Regions from separate parts of the Arthrobacter sp. Soil_C_49 genome, predicted to be linked through region 2. Evidence: predicted binding sites of a transcription regulator. Region 2 holds the regulator's gene; the other holds the start of a gene.
What was found. Region 2 encodes HrcA, which represses chaperone genes, less so after heat shock. Its sites were predicted from a motif close to TTNGCACTCGNNNNNNNCGAGTGCNAA; they were not measured.
Positions count from the first base shown of each region.

Region 1: a site for HrcA is predicted at 2,412-2,438, ahead of groL (chaperonin GroEL). Genes of this name have one in related genera too.

Region 1 covers NZ_JBDGJZ010000016.1:77,570-85,164, forward strand. The annotation lists gene AC3A4Z_RS20030 (ABC transporter substrate-binding protein) at 1-515, shown strand, start outside; gene groL (chaperonin GroEL) at 607-2,235, opposite strand; gene AC3A4Z_RS20040 (ABC transporter substrate-binding protein) at 2,516-3,796, opposite strand; gene AC3A4Z_RS20045 (cold-shock protein) at 3,793-3,999, opposite strand; gene AC3A4Z_RS20050 (LytR C-terminal domain-containing protein) at 4,180-4,818, opposite strand; gene AC3A4Z_RS20055 (DUF3263 domain-containing protein) at 4,870-5,199, opposite strand; gene AC3A4Z_RS20060 (uracil-DNA glycosylase) at 5,329-6,099, shown strand; gene AC3A4Z_RS20065 (siderophore-interacting protein) at 6,114-6,953, shown strand; gene AC3A4Z_RS20070 (threonine/serine exporter family protein) at 7,009-7,595, opposite strand, start outside.
Region 2 covers NZ_JBDGJZ010000001.1:595,167-602,761, forward strand. The annotation lists gene AC3A4Z_RS02770 (GerMN domain-containing protein) at 1-321, shown strand, start outside; gene AC3A4Z_RS02775 (16S rRNA (uracil(1498)-N(3))-methyltransferase) at 332-1,114, opposite strand; gene dnaJ (molecular chaperone DnaJ) at 1,117-2,244, opposite strand; gene hrcA (heat-inducible transcriptional repressor HrcA) at 2,327-3,340, opposite strand; gene AC3A4Z_RS02790 (DUF3097 domain-containing protein) at 3,516-4,364, shown strand; gene AC3A4Z_RS02795 (DUF4870 domain-containing protein) at 4,482-4,901, shown strand; gene AC3A4Z_RS02800 (2'-5' RNA ligase family protein) at 4,954-5,487, shown strand; gene hemW (radical SAM family heme chaperone HemW) at 5,536-6,765, opposite strand; gene lepA (translation elongation factor 4) at 6,802-7,595, opposite strand, start outside.

The DNA of each region.
Region 1 (7,595 bases), on a different contig from region 2:
TCGGCACCAACAGGGTTGGCATGGCCTGGTGGTGGACCAACCAGCTCGGCTCCCTCGAGGCGACCACCGGCAGCAGCATCAAAATGCTCCGCGCCCCCAGCACGGACGGCTCCGCTGCAGGGAACGGCATGTACTACAAGCCCACCATGTTCTGGTCCGCATCCTCCCGCACAAAGCACCCGGAAGCCGCCGCCACGTTCATCAACTACCTGGCCAACAGCCCCGAAGCCGGGGCCGTCCTCATGACCGACCGGGGCGTCCCCACCAACCCGGAGATCGTGGAGGGCATCACCCCCTCGCTGAAGCCTGCGGACACCACCGTAGTCGGCTTCCTCAAGGACATCGCCCCGGACATCAAGGAAGCGCCGCCGGTTCCGCCGGTGGGTGCCGGCAGCGTGCAGAACGTCATCAAGCGGTACACCGATGAAGTCCTTTATGACCGCCTCTCGCCGCAGGCCGCTGCCGACGCGTTCAAGAAGGAAGTTGAAGGAATGCTGGCCAGCGCAAGGAAGTAAACACTCCCCCGCTGGACAAAACAAATGCGGCCCCCTCGAAAGAGGGGGCCGCATTTATGTATTTCGCGGGACCAGGTCCGGCAGGAAAGGCTTAGAAGCCGCCCATGCCGCCCATGTCGTCGCCGCCGCCAACCGGGGCAGCGTTCTTCTCGGGCTTGTCGGCCACAACTGCCTCGGTGGTGAGGAACAGGCCGGCGATGGAGGCCGCGTTCTGCAGTGCAGAGCGGGTCACCTTGACGGGATCGTTCACACCGGCAGCCAGCAGGTCGACGTACTCGCCGGTTGCGGCGTTCAAGCCGTGGCCGGCAGGCAGGCCGCGGACCTTGTCAACCACAACGCCCGGCTCCAGGCCGGCGTTGAAGGCGATCTGCTTCAGCGGGGCGTCGATGGCAACGCGGACGATGTTCGCACCGGTTGCTTCGTCACCGGACAGCTGCAGGTTGGCGAATGCCTTGGCACCGGCCTGGATGAGGGCCACGCCGCCACCGGCGACGATGCCTTCTTCAACAGCAGCCTTGGCGTTGCGCACTGCGTCTTCGATGCGGTGCTTGCGCTCCTTGAGCTCAACCTCGGTCGCGGCACCGGCCTTGATGACTGCAACGCCGCCGGCCAGCTTGGCCAGGCGCTCCTGCAGCTTCTCGCGGTCGTAGTCCGAATCGGAGTTCTCGATCTCGGCGCGGATCTGGGCAACGCGGCCGGCGATCTGGTCGGCGTCGCCCGCACCTTCGACGATGGTGGTCTCGTCCTTGGTGACAACAACCTTGCGTGCCTTGCCCAGGAGCTCCAGGCCGGCGTTCTCCAGCTTGAGGCCAACTTCTTCGGAGATGACCTGGCCACCGGTGAGGACAGCGATGTCGGCGAGCTGTGCCTTGCGGCGGTCACCGAAGCCCGGAGCCTTGACGGCGACAGACTTGAAGGTGCCGCGGATCTTGTTGACGATCAGGGTGGCCAGGGCCTCGCCCTCAATGTCTTCGGCGATGATCAGCAGCGGCTTGTTGGACTGCATGACCTTCTCGAGGACAGCAACCAGTTCCTTGACGTTGGAGATCTTGGAGTTGACGATCAGGATGTACGGATCCTCGAGGACCGTTTCCTGGCGCTCTGCGTCGGTGACGAAGTAGGCGGAGATGTAGCCCTTGTCGAAGCGCATGCCTTCGGTGAGCTCAAGCTCCAGGCCGAAGGTGTTGGACTCCTCGACCGTGATGACGCCTTCCTTGCCCACCTTGTCCAGGGCTTCGGCGATGAGGGCACCGATTTCCTCGTCACCGGCGGAGATGGATGCCGTAGCGGCGATCTCTTCCTTGGTTTCGATTTCCTTGGCGGAGTTCAGCAGTTCGGCGGTGACGGCCTCAACGGCCTTCTCGATGCCGCGCTTGAGGGACAGCGGGTCGGCGCCGGCAGCAACGTTGCGCAGGCCTTCCTTCACCAGTGCCTGTGCCAGCACGGTTGCCGTGGTGGTACCGTCGCCGGCGACGTCGTCCGTCTTCTTGGCAACTTCCTTGACCAGCTCGGCGCCGATCTTCTCGTAAGGATCGTCCAGCTCGATCTCCTTGGCGATGGAAACACCATCGTTGGTGATCGTGGGGGCGCCCCACTTCTTCTCGAGGACGACGTTGCGTCCACGCGGGCCGAGGGTGACCTTAACGGCGTCGGCGAGGATGTTCAGGCCCCGCTCAAGGCCGCGGCGTGCCTCTTCATCAAATGCAATGATCTTGGCCATAACGGCAGTAGTCCTTTCGGGACAGTCGTTAAGAATGAACCTTCGCTGCAGTGCCCGCGACGGACGATCCTTCACCTTCGGCCTCTGTATGCCTCCGGCTGGGGATCTCACTCCAGTTAGGTGTTTCTTCGCTCCTCGACCGGTGCAGCGCGCCGCGGGCCGGAACCAGCTTTGCTTTAGCAGTCGGTACGTCAGAGTGCTAACTCAATAATTAGCACTCCCCACGTGAGAGTGCAAGCGAATAAGACCCTGCTTTGTCCCGTTTAGCCGACGGCGAAGCTCAGCCCGCTGCCCGTCCGGCGGTCTCCCGGCCGCTGGGCGCCGGGTTGTTGTCAGCCCCGTAGGTATAGACGGTGAAGGTGGCGCTGGTGATGTCCCCGTTGGCGTCAAAGGCAACCGGGCCGGATTCGCCGTCGTAATTAATATCGGGGCGGGTCATCAGCCCCGCCCGGCAGTCCTTATAGGTGAGACAGGCTTCGGCAGCAGGTGTCCCGGAGGATCCTTCCACCGCTCCACCGGAGGCAGGAATGAGGTTGGCGGCGATGGAGCGACCCGCGTCATCCTGCGCGCGGGCGGCGGCGAGGGCAGCAACAGTTACGGCGTCGTAGGCCTCGGCGGCGAACGATACGTCCTTCAGGCCCGGGTCCACCGCGAGCAGCCTGGCCTGGAAGCCCGCATCGGGAAGCTGCCCGGCAACCACCGCGCGGGCGCCGTCGAGGGACTTGGCGGGCAGGCGGGAACCGTAGCGCGCGAAGGCGCCGTCGCTGAGGATGATCCGCTTCCCGTCCACGCCGGCATTGGCCAGTTCGGCCAGGGCGCCCTGGGCACCGTCTCGGGCGATGACAATAATGGCATCCGCGGCGGCCTTCTGCACGGCAGCGGCGGCGCTGCCCGCCCCGCCCGGCGTGAAACCGGCGGTAGCAGCCACTTTCATTCCGGCCTGTTCAGCAGCGGTGGCGACGGCGGCTGACACGTCAGTGCCATAGGAGCCTTCCTGGTGCAGCACCGCCACCGTGGCGGCGCCGGCGTCCTTGGCGAGCTTCACGAGGACGGGGCCCTGCGCGACGTCGGCAGCTGCGGTCCGGAAGTAGTAGCCGCCGCTGTTGGAGGTGCTGAGGCCGGCAGCCGTGTTGGCCGGTGAGATGAGCGGGGTCCGGGCGCGGGAGAGGATGTCGATGGCAGCGGCGGCGTGGCTGGAATCCGTGGGGCCGATGACAACGTCAGCCTTTGCGGCAACGAGTGCCTGGGCCTGCCCGGCCGCATCCTGCCCGGTTTCGGGAGGGAGGAGTTCCACCGGCTTGCCTTTGTGGCCGCCGGCGGTGTTAATCTCCTGCACGGCGAGCTTGACGGCAGCCAGCTGGGGTGCGTTCAGGAAGGCGTTGTCCCCGGTGCTGTCCAGGATCAGCCCGACCCGGAGGGTGCCGTCCCCGGACGCTTCCGCCGGTTCCACCCTCGCGTTGCCGGTGGCACCGGAGCAGGCGGTCAGGGTGAGGGTTGCGCAGGCGGCAGCTGTGATGAGCGCCCGGCGGATGGCCGCGGGACGGAGGAAAGTGCTGTTCACCCGGCCGGCCGGACGCTTTCGGCCTGCGGGCCCTTCTCGCCTTCGCCGACTTCCAACTCCACGCGCTGGCCTTCGTCGAGGGCCCGGTAGCCTTCGCCCTGGATGGCAGACCAGTGGACAAAGATGTCATCGCCCGTGCCGTCCACGGTGATGAAACCGTAGCCCTTTTCCGCGTTGAACCATTTGACGGTTCCCAGTGCCATGTCCGACCACTCTTTCCGTTGCGTCCGGGCGTCCACACCGCTGTGTTCGGGGTGGCCCGGACCGAACCTGAAAATCACTCTAGCCAACTCCCTGCCGGCGGGACGGGACGGCTCCGGGGCGGACGGCAATAGTTATTCAGGTGTAACAGCCGGGACGGCGTGCGCGGAACAAGGCGCTGTTTACCGGTAGCCGGGGCCCAGCACCACAACCAGGGGCACCTGGAATTCGGTGCTGTTCACCAGCGTGGGGATGCCGAGGAGCTCCGCCAGGGCCTGGGCGCTGGCGAGCTGGCCGGCGCCCGAATAGAAGATGATGGAGGTTTGCTGCGGCGAGCCGGCCCAGTTGCCCACCTGCCCCAGCGTCCAGCCGTCAGCCTGGAGCGTGCCGCCAACCCGGCTGGCCAGGCCTGCCGTGCCCGCGGCGTTGTAGACGGCAACGGGCTGCGCCTTGTTGATGACTGCCGGGGCGTCGGAAGACGCGCTCGGTTCGGGTTCGGGCTCGGCGCTGGGTTCCGGTTCAGCCGAGGCGGACGGCTGCGCCTCAGCGGAGGGGGATGCGTCCGGAGCCGCCGAGGGGGTGGAGCCGGTGCCGGCCAGCGGCGCTGCCTCCTGGCTGACTGACGCCTGGCTGCCGGCGGTGTTGAACCCGAGCTTGGGAAGGATCAGGAAGGACACCAGTCCGATGACCAGCGCGGCCACGCCTACCGCGAGGATCGGCCACAGCCGCACCCGGGTTGGGCCCGAAGCCGTACGGTGGACACCTTGTCGCGAAGCAGACTCCGGGACCTTGTCGAATTCATCGCGGGCGTATCTGGTCATGGTGGATGACATCCTTGTTGGTTTGCTGCTGGAGGGGACAGCGCGAGCTTCTTACGCGTCGGACCCCAGGCGCCGTGCGGTACGTGCACGCTGGCGCGACGTACGTAGTCTACGCAATCGCTTGACCAGCATGGGATCGTGGGCCAGCGCATCCTCGGTGTCAATGAGGGCATTCAGCAGCTGGTAGTAGTGCGTCGCGGAGAGGTCGAAGAGCTCCCGGATGGCCTGTTCCTTGGCGCCGGCGTACTTCCACCACTGCCGCTCCAGCGCCAGCATCTGCTGCTCCCGCTCGCTCAACGGCGAGTCACGGAGCGTGAAATCGGCCAGGAGCGGATGCCGTGGTTCCTGCTCCGGCAGGTGCTCCCGAGCTGGTTCCGCCACTGCACACTCCTCCTGCTGGTTGCGAAAATTGTCTGACCCCCATGGTACGGGCGAATAACACCAATGTCATTTGGAGCGACGGGCGGATCAGGCGCCGCGGACGGGGGCGGCCCCTGCAAGAATGGGACGGTGTTTGAATCAGATGCCCTGTTCGACCTGGCACCGGAACCGGCGGACACACTCGGTTTCACAGAACTTGCGGCGCTCCCGCTGGACGAGCTGATGGCCCCCGACTGGGCCGAAGCCCTGGCGGGGGTCGAAACGGAACTCCGCCAGGTGCTCGCCTTCCTTGCCGGCGAAGTGGCAGCGGGGCACCAGGTCCTGCCGGCGCCGTCGAACGTCCTGCGCGCCTTCCGGCAGCCGCTCGCGGACGTCAAGGTGCTGATTGTGGGGCAGGACCCCTACCCCACGCCCGGCCACGCGGTGGGACTGTCCTTTTCGGTAGCGCCGACCACGCGGCCCATTCCGCGCAGCCTTGCCAATATCTACCGCGAGCTTGAAGCGGACCTCGGAGTCCCTGCGCGGATGCACGGGGACCTGTCCGCCTGGGCCGACCAGGGCGTGCTGCTCCTGAACCGCGTCATGACGGTGCGGGCGGGGGCAGCCGGCTCGCACCGCGGCAAAGGCTGGGAGAAGATCACGACGGCGGCCGTCACCGCCGTCGCACGCCGGCGCCGTCCGGACGGGTCACGGCAGCCCCTCGTTGCCGTGCTGTGGGGCAAGGACGCGGAAAGCGTCCGGCCGCTCCTGGAGGGGGCTCCCGCCGTGGCGAGCGCCCACCCCAGCCCGCTGTCCGCGTCCCGCGGTTTCTTTGGCTCCCGGCCCTTCAGCCGCGTCAACGAACTCCTGCGCGGCCAGGGTGCGCCGGACGTAACCTGGGAACTCCCGCCAGTCCCTTAGCTTAGGCTTGCCTTATGAGCATTCTGCCCGCCGCCACCAGCGCCACCAAAAAAAGCCGTCCGCAGGTCAACCTCACCGTGGTCCGCAGGGAAGAACTGTCCCCGCACATGGTCCGGATCGTTGCCGGCGGGGACGGCTTCGCGGACTTCGCCAACAACGACTTTGTGGACCGGTACGTCAAGCTTGTTTTCCCGCAGCCGGGCATCGAGTACCCCTCCCCGCTGGATCTGTGGAGCATCCGGGAAACCATGCCGCGGGAACAGTGGCCCTTTACCCGGACCTACACCATCCGCTGGGTGGATGCTGCTGCACGCGAACTGGCCATCGACTTTGTAGTGCATGGGGACGAAGGACTGGCTGGTCCCTGGGCCGCGCAGGCACAGCCGGGCGACACCCTGACCTTCACCGGCCCGGGCGGCGCCTACAACCCCGCACCCGATGCTGACTGGTACCTCTTCGCCGGCGACGAGGCTGCGCTGCCGGCCATTGCGGCATGCCTGGAGTCATTGCCCCGGGAAGCCACCGGCCTGGCATTCCTTGAGGTGGATTCCGACGCCGACATCCAGGCGATCGCGGCCCCCGCCGGCGTGGAACTCCACTGGCTCACCCGCCACGGCGTCCCCGCCGGCGAGAGCGACCTCCTGGTCCAGGCCGTGGCGGACGCCGAGTGGCCCGGCGGCCGCGTTGACGTCTTCGCCCACGGCGAGCGCGGCTACATGAAGGCCCTCCGCGACGTCCTGTTCAAGCAGCGCGGCCTGGACCGCAAACAGGTCTCGCTTTCGGGCTATTGGGCCAAGGGCCGGGTGGAGGACGTGTTCCAGGCGGAGAAGAAGCTTCCGGTCGGCCAGATCTAGGCAGGGAATTCCAGCCGGGCGGCATGCTGCCGGGCAGGTAGCCGCCGTCCGGCGGTCAGCGGCGGCGGGCGCGGCGCCGCTCGTTGCTTGCCAGGCTCCTGGTCAGCGGCCGCGCAAGGGTGTCCCCCAGGACGATCCCGCCGGCCGTTCCGAGGACGATGGCTCCGGCGTTGAGCATCCCGCCGGCGCCGAGGAGGATCTCGGCTTCTTCGATGGTGAGCACGTACATGGACCGGAAGATCGTCAGGCCCGGCAGCAGGATCAGAGCTGCCGGCACAGCCACCACAAGCTGCGGCGCACCCATCCGCAGGGCAACCACACGGGCCAGCAAGCCGATCACCACGGCGGCGAGTGCGGGCGAGAACCGGTCTCCGACCCCCAGCTGGTTCGCTGCGAGCAGGACGAAGTAGCCGGCCACTCCCACCCCCGCCGTGGGCAGCAGCAGCTTCCAGGTGGTCTGTTCCGTAATCCCGATGGCCATCACGGCCACCGCCACGAAGAGCACCAGGACCCAGAGGTCGTAGGCAGGCGGGAACGTCTCCGTGACGTCGATCCGCTGCATGCCCGTCAGCTCCCCCACCACAAAGGCGACGGCGATGCCCGCCACGATGGCGCCGAACGTCAGCAGCGTTGACAGGAACC
Region 2 (7,595 bases):
GCAGGACTCGTGGCCCCGGTATGGATCATCGATCCGCAGGAGAACGTTGAGGTGGCGGACGGAAGCGTCAAGATCACCGGCCGGAGCACTGCTGCGGGCGGCAAGCTCCGCTGGCAGATCCTGCGCGCCGAGGAAAACGGAAACAAGGCGCCGTTCCTGACAGGCGAAACAACCGCGGCATCGGACCCTGCCCAGGCCGGGGTCTTTACGCTGGCGCTGACCTTGCCCGCCGGGGACTATGAGCTGCGCGTGGCGCAAACCTCGAACCCCGACGGCCAGCAGGACGGCACCGAAGACACCCGGGGATTCAAAGTCCGCTAGCCGGGCGGCCTCAGGCTGCCGGGGCCGCCCAGCGCCCGAGGATGTCGCTGGCGAGGACGACGGCGGCGGGACCGGCAGTCGATGAGCGCAGCACATGGTGTCCCAACAGGGCGGTCACGGCGCCCTGGCCGCACAGTTTTGTCACCTCGCGCTGGCTGATGCCGCCCTCGGGGCCGACGATGAGGAGTATTTCCCGCGGACCTTCAGGAGCATCAGTCGGGAGCCACGATTCCAGGACCATCCGCAGGGGACGCACGGCGTCCTCGTGCAGGATCACGGCGAGGTCGGCGGCCTGGACAGCAGCGGCGAGACCGGCGGTGTCGACGGCGGCACGCACCTCCGGGATCCAGGCGCGCCGGGCCTGTTTGGCGGCCGCGGTCACCACAGACTGCCACTTTGCGTGGGCCTTGGCCGCCCGGTCCCCCTTCCAGCGCACGATGGACCGTTCGGACTGCCACGGGATGACGGCGTCAATCCCCAGTTCGGTGGCGGTTTCGATGGCCAGTTCATCACGGTCGCCCTTGGCCAGGGCCTGGACCAGCACCAGCCTGACACCCGGCCGGTCCTCAACGCCGATGGACGAGCATTCGACCTCGAGGCCGGCCGGGGAAGCGGAAACAACTGTGCCGCTCATCCGGGTACCAGCGCCATCGACGATGTCCACGGGCTCACCGGGAGCCAGCCGTTTGACGGTCACCGCGTGCCGGGCCTCGAGTCCCTCGAGGACAAAGCGCCCTTCCGGTACCATCCGGTCCAGGGACCCGGACGCCGTGAAAAAGACGGGGTTGCTCACCGCTACAGGTTACCGAACCGGTCCCGGAGCTTGGCGAACATGCCGCCGCTGGCGGCCAGCTTGCCCTCCGTGATCTGCTCCCCGCGCAGCTTGGCGAGCTGGCGCAGCAGGTCTTCCTGGGCCGCGTCCAGCTTGGCCGGCGTCTCCACCTGCAGGTGGACCTTCAGGTCACCTCGGCCGTACCCGCGCAGGTGGGTGACGCCCAGCCCGCGCAGGGTGATGATCTCGCCGGACTGGGTTCCTGCCTTGACGTCGATGTCCTGGGGACCGTCGAAGGTTTCCAGGGTGACGTCGGTTCCCAGCGCGGCTGCAGTCATGGGGATGTTCAAGGTGGCGTGCAGGTCGTCGCCTTCGCGGACGTACGTGGCGTCGTTGTTGACCCGGATTTCAACGTACAGGTCACCTGCGGGGCCGCCGGCAGGACCGGCCTCGCCCTGGCCGGAGAGCTGGATGCGGGTGCCGGTGGCCACACCGGCGGGAACCTTAATGGTCAGCGAACGGCGGCTGCGGATGCGGCCCTGCCCGTTGCACTCGTTGCAGGGGTCCTTGATGACAGTTCCGAAACCTTCGCAGGTGCCGCACGGGGCCGCCGTCATCACCTGGCCCAGGATGGACCGGACCGCGCGCTGGACCTGGCCGCTGCCGCCGCAGATATCGCAGCGCTCGGGGTGGGTGCCCGGCCGGCAGCACGAGCCCTCGCAGGTGGGGCAGACTACTGCGGTATCCACTTCAAGCTTCTTGTTGACGCCGAACACGGCGTCGCGCAGTTCGATCCGGACGCTGATGAGCGCGTCCTGGCCGCGCCGGACCCGCGATGCGGGGCCGGTGGAACCGCCGGCACCGAAGAACGTGTCGAAGATGTCCTGGAAGGCGAAGCCCTGGCCTGCGTACGCCCCGCCGCCGAATCCGTTGTCCGTGCCGTTCTCGTTGCCCGTGGTGTCGTACACCCGGCGCTTCTGCGGATCGGAGAGAACTTCGTAGGCGTGGGTCACGGCCTTGAAGCGGTCTGCAACGTCCTCACCGGGATTTACGTCGGGGTGGAGGGTGCGGGCCAGCTTGCGGTAGGCCTTCTTGATCTCTTCCCCGGTAGCATCCGGTGAGACTCCAAGGACTTCGTAGTGGCTGCTCAAAGTTCGTATCTCTTCCTTGTTGTTTTGCCTGCAGCTGTACTGCCGGCGCTACTGTTCTTGGCTGGGAGCCGGACGGCGCGGGTCAGGGTCCCAAAATCCGTGACAGGTACCGGGCGACGGCCCTGACCGCGGCCATCGTGGTGGGATAGTCCATCCTGGTGGGCCCCAGGATGCCGATCTTCGCGACGCTGTCCGGCCCGTATCCCGTGGCGACCACCGAAGCCTCCGCCAGCCCGTCATACGGGTTCTCGCGGCCGATGCTGACGGCCACGCCCCGGTGGTCCTGCGCCATCTCGCTCAGGAGCCGCAGCATCACCACCTGTTCCTCCAGCGCCTCCAGCACAGGTCCGATGCTGAGCGGAAAATCCACGTTGGAACGGGCAAGGTTGGCTGTACCGGCCATCACCATGCGGTCCTCGCGGCTGTTGTGGGCCAGGGCTTCCAGTCCGTGCGCCAGCGCCTGGGCTGCCTGCCGCTGCGCGGGAGCGGCGCCGGACACCACTCCGGGCAGGGACTGCGTGAGCTGGCTCAGTGCCGTCCCGCCGAGGGATGCCAGGAAATGCGTGCGCAGCGTGGCCAGGACGTCATCGCCCATGTCCTGCCCGACGTCGATGACCCGCTGCTCCACTTTGCCGCTGTTGGCGATCAGCACCACCAGCACCTTCCGCGGCGCCAGGAGGACGAATTCAATATGGCGGACCAGTGCGCGGTTGAGGTGCGGGTACTGGACCACCGCCACCTGGTTGGTCAGCTGGGACAGCAGCCGGACCGTGCGCTCCAGGACGTCGTCGAGATCATCGGCGCCTTCCAGGAGCGACTGGATGGCACGCCGCTCTGCCTGGGACAGAGGTTTGACCGCGGAAATCTGGTCCACGAAGAGCCGGTAGCCCTTGTCCGTGGGAATCCGGCCTGCGCTGGTGTGCGGGGCCGTGATCAGCCCTTCGTCCTCAAGCGCGGCCATGTCATTGCGAATGGTGGCGCTGGAGACACCAAGATGGTGCCGTTCCACCAGGGCCTTGGACCCGACGGGCTCGCGCGAGTGGACGTAGTCCTCCACGATGGCCCGCAGTACTTCAAGCTTGCGCGGCTCGCTCACACTCCACCTCCATCCAGGGATCAGGGCAGCCGTTCCGCCCGCACCGTACCTCACAGGGGTTAGCACTCGACATGCCTAAGTGCTAACAGTCTATTATGACTCGCCCCGTTGTTAGCATTGGTACCGCTCCGGGCGAAATTCCGGGCCCGGATCCAGCACGAAGCGGAGTTCATCCATGCAATACCAGAACTGGGGAGCCCAGGACCTGACCGCGCCCGCACGGACGCAACTGCCCGAAGTGCCGGCAGAGCGGGGAATGGTGCTGGAGGAGGTCCAGTCCGGCTGGGTCGGGGCGGTCACCCGGGTGGAAAAATCGGGCGGCATGCATGTGGTGGCCCTGGAGGACCGCCGGGGCAAGTCGCGGTCCTTCCGGCTGGGCTTCGGTTTCCTCCTGGAAGGCCAGCCGATCCGGCTAATGCCGCCAGCACCCAAGCAGGCCGGCGGCCCGGCCGCCGGGCGGACAGCGTCCGGTTCGGTGCGGGTGGCCGGGCAGCGCGCGCAGGTGGCCAAGGCGAGCCGCATCTGGGTGGAGGGAAAGCACGACGCCGAACTGGTGGAAAAGGTCTGGGGAGACGACCTCCGAGTGGAGGGCATCGTCGTCGAGCCCCTGCACGGCATTGATGACCTGGCCGCGGCCGTTGCCGGCTTCAATCCCGGTCCCGGCCGGCGCCTGGGCGTGCTGGTGGACCACCTGGTGCCCGACTCCAAGGAGTCGCGCATTGCCGATGCCGTGATGGCATCCCCCGGAGCTGCCGGCAACGTCCTGATTGTCGGCCACCCCTACGTGGACGTGTGGCAGGCGATCCGTCCGGCCGTCCTGGGTATTGAGACGTGGCCTGAAGTGCCCCGCGGTCAGGACTGGAAGACCGGTATCCTCAGGGCATTCGGCTGGCCGCACTCCACCAAGGAAGACATCGGGCTGGGATGGCAGAAACTGCTGGGCGCGGTCCGCACCTACGCGGACCTGGAAGCGTCGTTGCTGGGCCGGGTGGAGGAAGTGATCGATTTCCTCACGGTCCCTTAGGGCAGGCGCGGACGCCTGCACCAAGTATTCTTGGTACTGCGGTATCTGCCGATGGCGGCGCCGCAGCAGATATTGGCATTCTTAGTCGGCAGCATTGCACTTTCGAAGGAACAGACTGTGGCAGAAAACGCACGCGATCACAGGGACAGCCAGGGCGGCCAGGGCCGTTCGGAGTACCATGGCGTCCCGGCGAATGCCCTGCCCCTGACGGCCAGCGAGGACAGGCAGTGGGCTACGCTCTCGCACTTCGGCGGGATCCTGGGCTGCGTTCCTGCGCTCCTGATCTACTTGATCTTCCGTGACCGCGGCCCTTTTACCGCCCAGGAGTCCAAGGAGGCGCTGAACTTCAGCCTGCCTCCCACCATCGCCGCTGTGGTGGCCAATATCCTGGTGTTCGTGCCTGTGGTGGGCAACATCTTTGCCGTGGTCGCCACACTGATCTGGATCGCGCTGACCTGCTTCTCGGTGGCGGCCGGCATCCGCGTGAACCGCGGCCAGCCGTACCGGTACCAGTACAACCTCCGCTGGATCAAGTAATCCCCACCGGCACCCTAGCCTCGCTTCGCTTCGGCCAGGGAACCCTGCCGGCGTGGGCCCACCCGGGTGCATGCGCAGCATCGAGTTAACCTTCGATGGCTCCCTGGATGCCCTGATCCGGTCCGATTGGGCCAGGCTCGCTGACGCCGGCCTGCCAAGCCTCGCCTCGCATACAGCCCCAAGCAACCGCCCCCACATCACGCTGGCCGCGGGCAACAGCCTGTTGTTGGATGCCGATGCCCAGGATGTGTGGGCCGAGCTGCCCGTCGAGGCCCGGTTCTCCGGCGTCGTGGTTTTCCCATCTCAACAGGGCAAGTATGTGCTGGCACGGCTGGTGGTGCTGTCCAAGGCCCTGCTGGAACTTCATGCCGGCCTTCACCGGTTCAGCACGGGGGCGTTCGCCAATACCATGCCTGGCTCCTGGACCCCGCATGTCACGCTCGCACGCCGGATTCCCGGCCACCTGCTCGGGGCTGCCATGGACTGCGTGGACGTGCGGGCGGAAGGGCAATGCATCGAAGCCAGGCTCTGGGACAGCACCACCCGGACCATCACCCGCCTGGGCGGTCAGCCGCCCCAGGACTGACGAGGTTCCACCGGCGTGGCGGCTCCTGCGCAAAGCCGGCGGGGCGGATCAGTCCGGCAGGACCCGGCGAACCACCGCGTCGGCCAGCAGCCTGCCTTTGAGGGTCAGGACGAGCCGCCCCTGGAAGGCTGCCGCCGGCTCCACCAGACCGTCCGCGATCAGGCCTGCCACCTCGTGCCTGCCGGCTGCACCGAGCGCGGATACCGCCAGCCCGGAGTGCAGCCTCGCCTCGAGCATCACGCGCTCCACGTTCCGCGTTTCCGCGTCCAGGGTTTCCCGGCCGGCAGCAGGTGAGAGGCCCTGGGCCAGGCGGCCGGCGTAGGCGGTGGGGTGTTTGACGTTCCACCAGCGGACACCGCCCACATGCGAGTGCGCACCGGGACCGATCCCCCACCAGTCATCGCCACGCCAGTAGGCCAGGTTGTGCCGGCAGGCCTGCTCCGGTGTGCGGGCCCAGTTGCTGACCTCGTACCAGCCCAGGCCGGCTTCGGTAATCAGCTGGTCGGCCAGCTCATACTTGTCGGCGTGGTCGTCGTCGTCAATGCCGGGAACTTCGCCGCGGCGGATCTGGGCCGCCAGCTTGGTGCCGTCCTCAATGATCAGCGCGTAGGCGCTGATGTGGTCGGGCTCGTAGGACAGCGCGGTCTCCAGGGAGTGGCGCCAATCCGCGAGGGACTCCCCCGGGGTCCCGTAAATCAGGTCCAGGCTTACCGCAAGCCCTGCTTCCCGCGCCCAGCGGACCACCTGTGGGACGCGGCTCGGGGTGTGCGTCCGGTCCAGGACTTTCAGGACGTGCGGGACGGCGGACTGCATGCCGAAGGAGATCCTGGTGAACCCGGCTTCCTTCAGGACCGCGAGGGATTCCGGGGTGACCGAGTCGGGGTTGGCCTCGGTGGTGACCTCGGCGCCGTCCTCGATTCCCCACTCATCGATGGCGCGGCGGAGGATCAGGGCGAGGTCGGCTGCTGGCAGCAGCGTGGGCGTGCCCCCGCCGAAAAACACCGTGCTCAGCTTCCGTGCAGGAAGGCCCGACGCCGGGAGGACCTTCGCTGCCATGGTCACCTCTGCGGCGGCCGTCCGGGCGTACGCGTCCTGGGACGCTCCGCCGCCGAGTTCGGTGGCGGTGTAGGTGTTGAAGTCGCAGTAGCCGCAGCGCACGGCGCAGAACGGGATGTGGACGTACAGCCCGAACGCGCGGTCCGCCGCACCGTCCACTGCCTGTGCAGGCAGCAGGCCGTCCGACGGCGCCGGGTCGCCGAGGGGAAGTGTGCTAGGCATTGCAGGGGCCTCCGGTGTTGCCGGACGCGGTGTTCACTACTTTTTGGCCTTGTCCTTGGACTCGTCGGTGGTGAGGGCGGCGATGAAGGCTTCCTGCGGAACCTCTACGCGGCCCACCATCTTCATGCGCTTCTTGCCTTCCTTCTGCTTCTCCAGCAGCTTGCGCTTGCGTGAGATGTCGCCTCCGTAGCATTTGGCCAGGACGTCCTTACGGATGGCGCGGATGCTTTCGCGGGCGATGATCCTGGAGCCGATGGCCGCCTGGATGGGTACCTCGAACTGCTGGCGCGGGATGAGCTCGCGCAACTTCGTGGTCATCATGACGCCGTAGGAGTACGCCTTGTCGCGGTGGGTGATGGCGGAGAAGGCATCCACCTGTTCGCCCTGGAGCATGATGTCCACCTTCACGAGGTCGGCCACCTGGTCGCCGTCGGCCTTCCAGTCCAGCGAGCCGTAACCGCGGGTCTTGGACTTCAGGATGTCGAAGAAGTCGAAGACGATCTCGGCCAGCGGCAGGCGGTAGCGGATTTCCACCCGGTCCTCGGACAGGTAGTCCATGCCGCCCATCACGCCGCGGCGGCTCTGGCACAGTTCCATGATGGCGCCGACGAATTCATTCGGGGCCAGGATGGTGGCGGCCACCATGGGCTCGCGGACTTCGGAGATTTTGCCGGAGGGGTACTCGCTGGGGTTGGTCACATGGACCACCTTTTTGTCTTCCAGAGTTACTTCGTATTCCACGTTGGGTGCGGTGGAGATGAGGTCCAGGTTGTATTCGCGTTCGAGCCGTTCGCGGGTGATTTCCAGGTGGAGCAGTCCGAGGAAGCCCA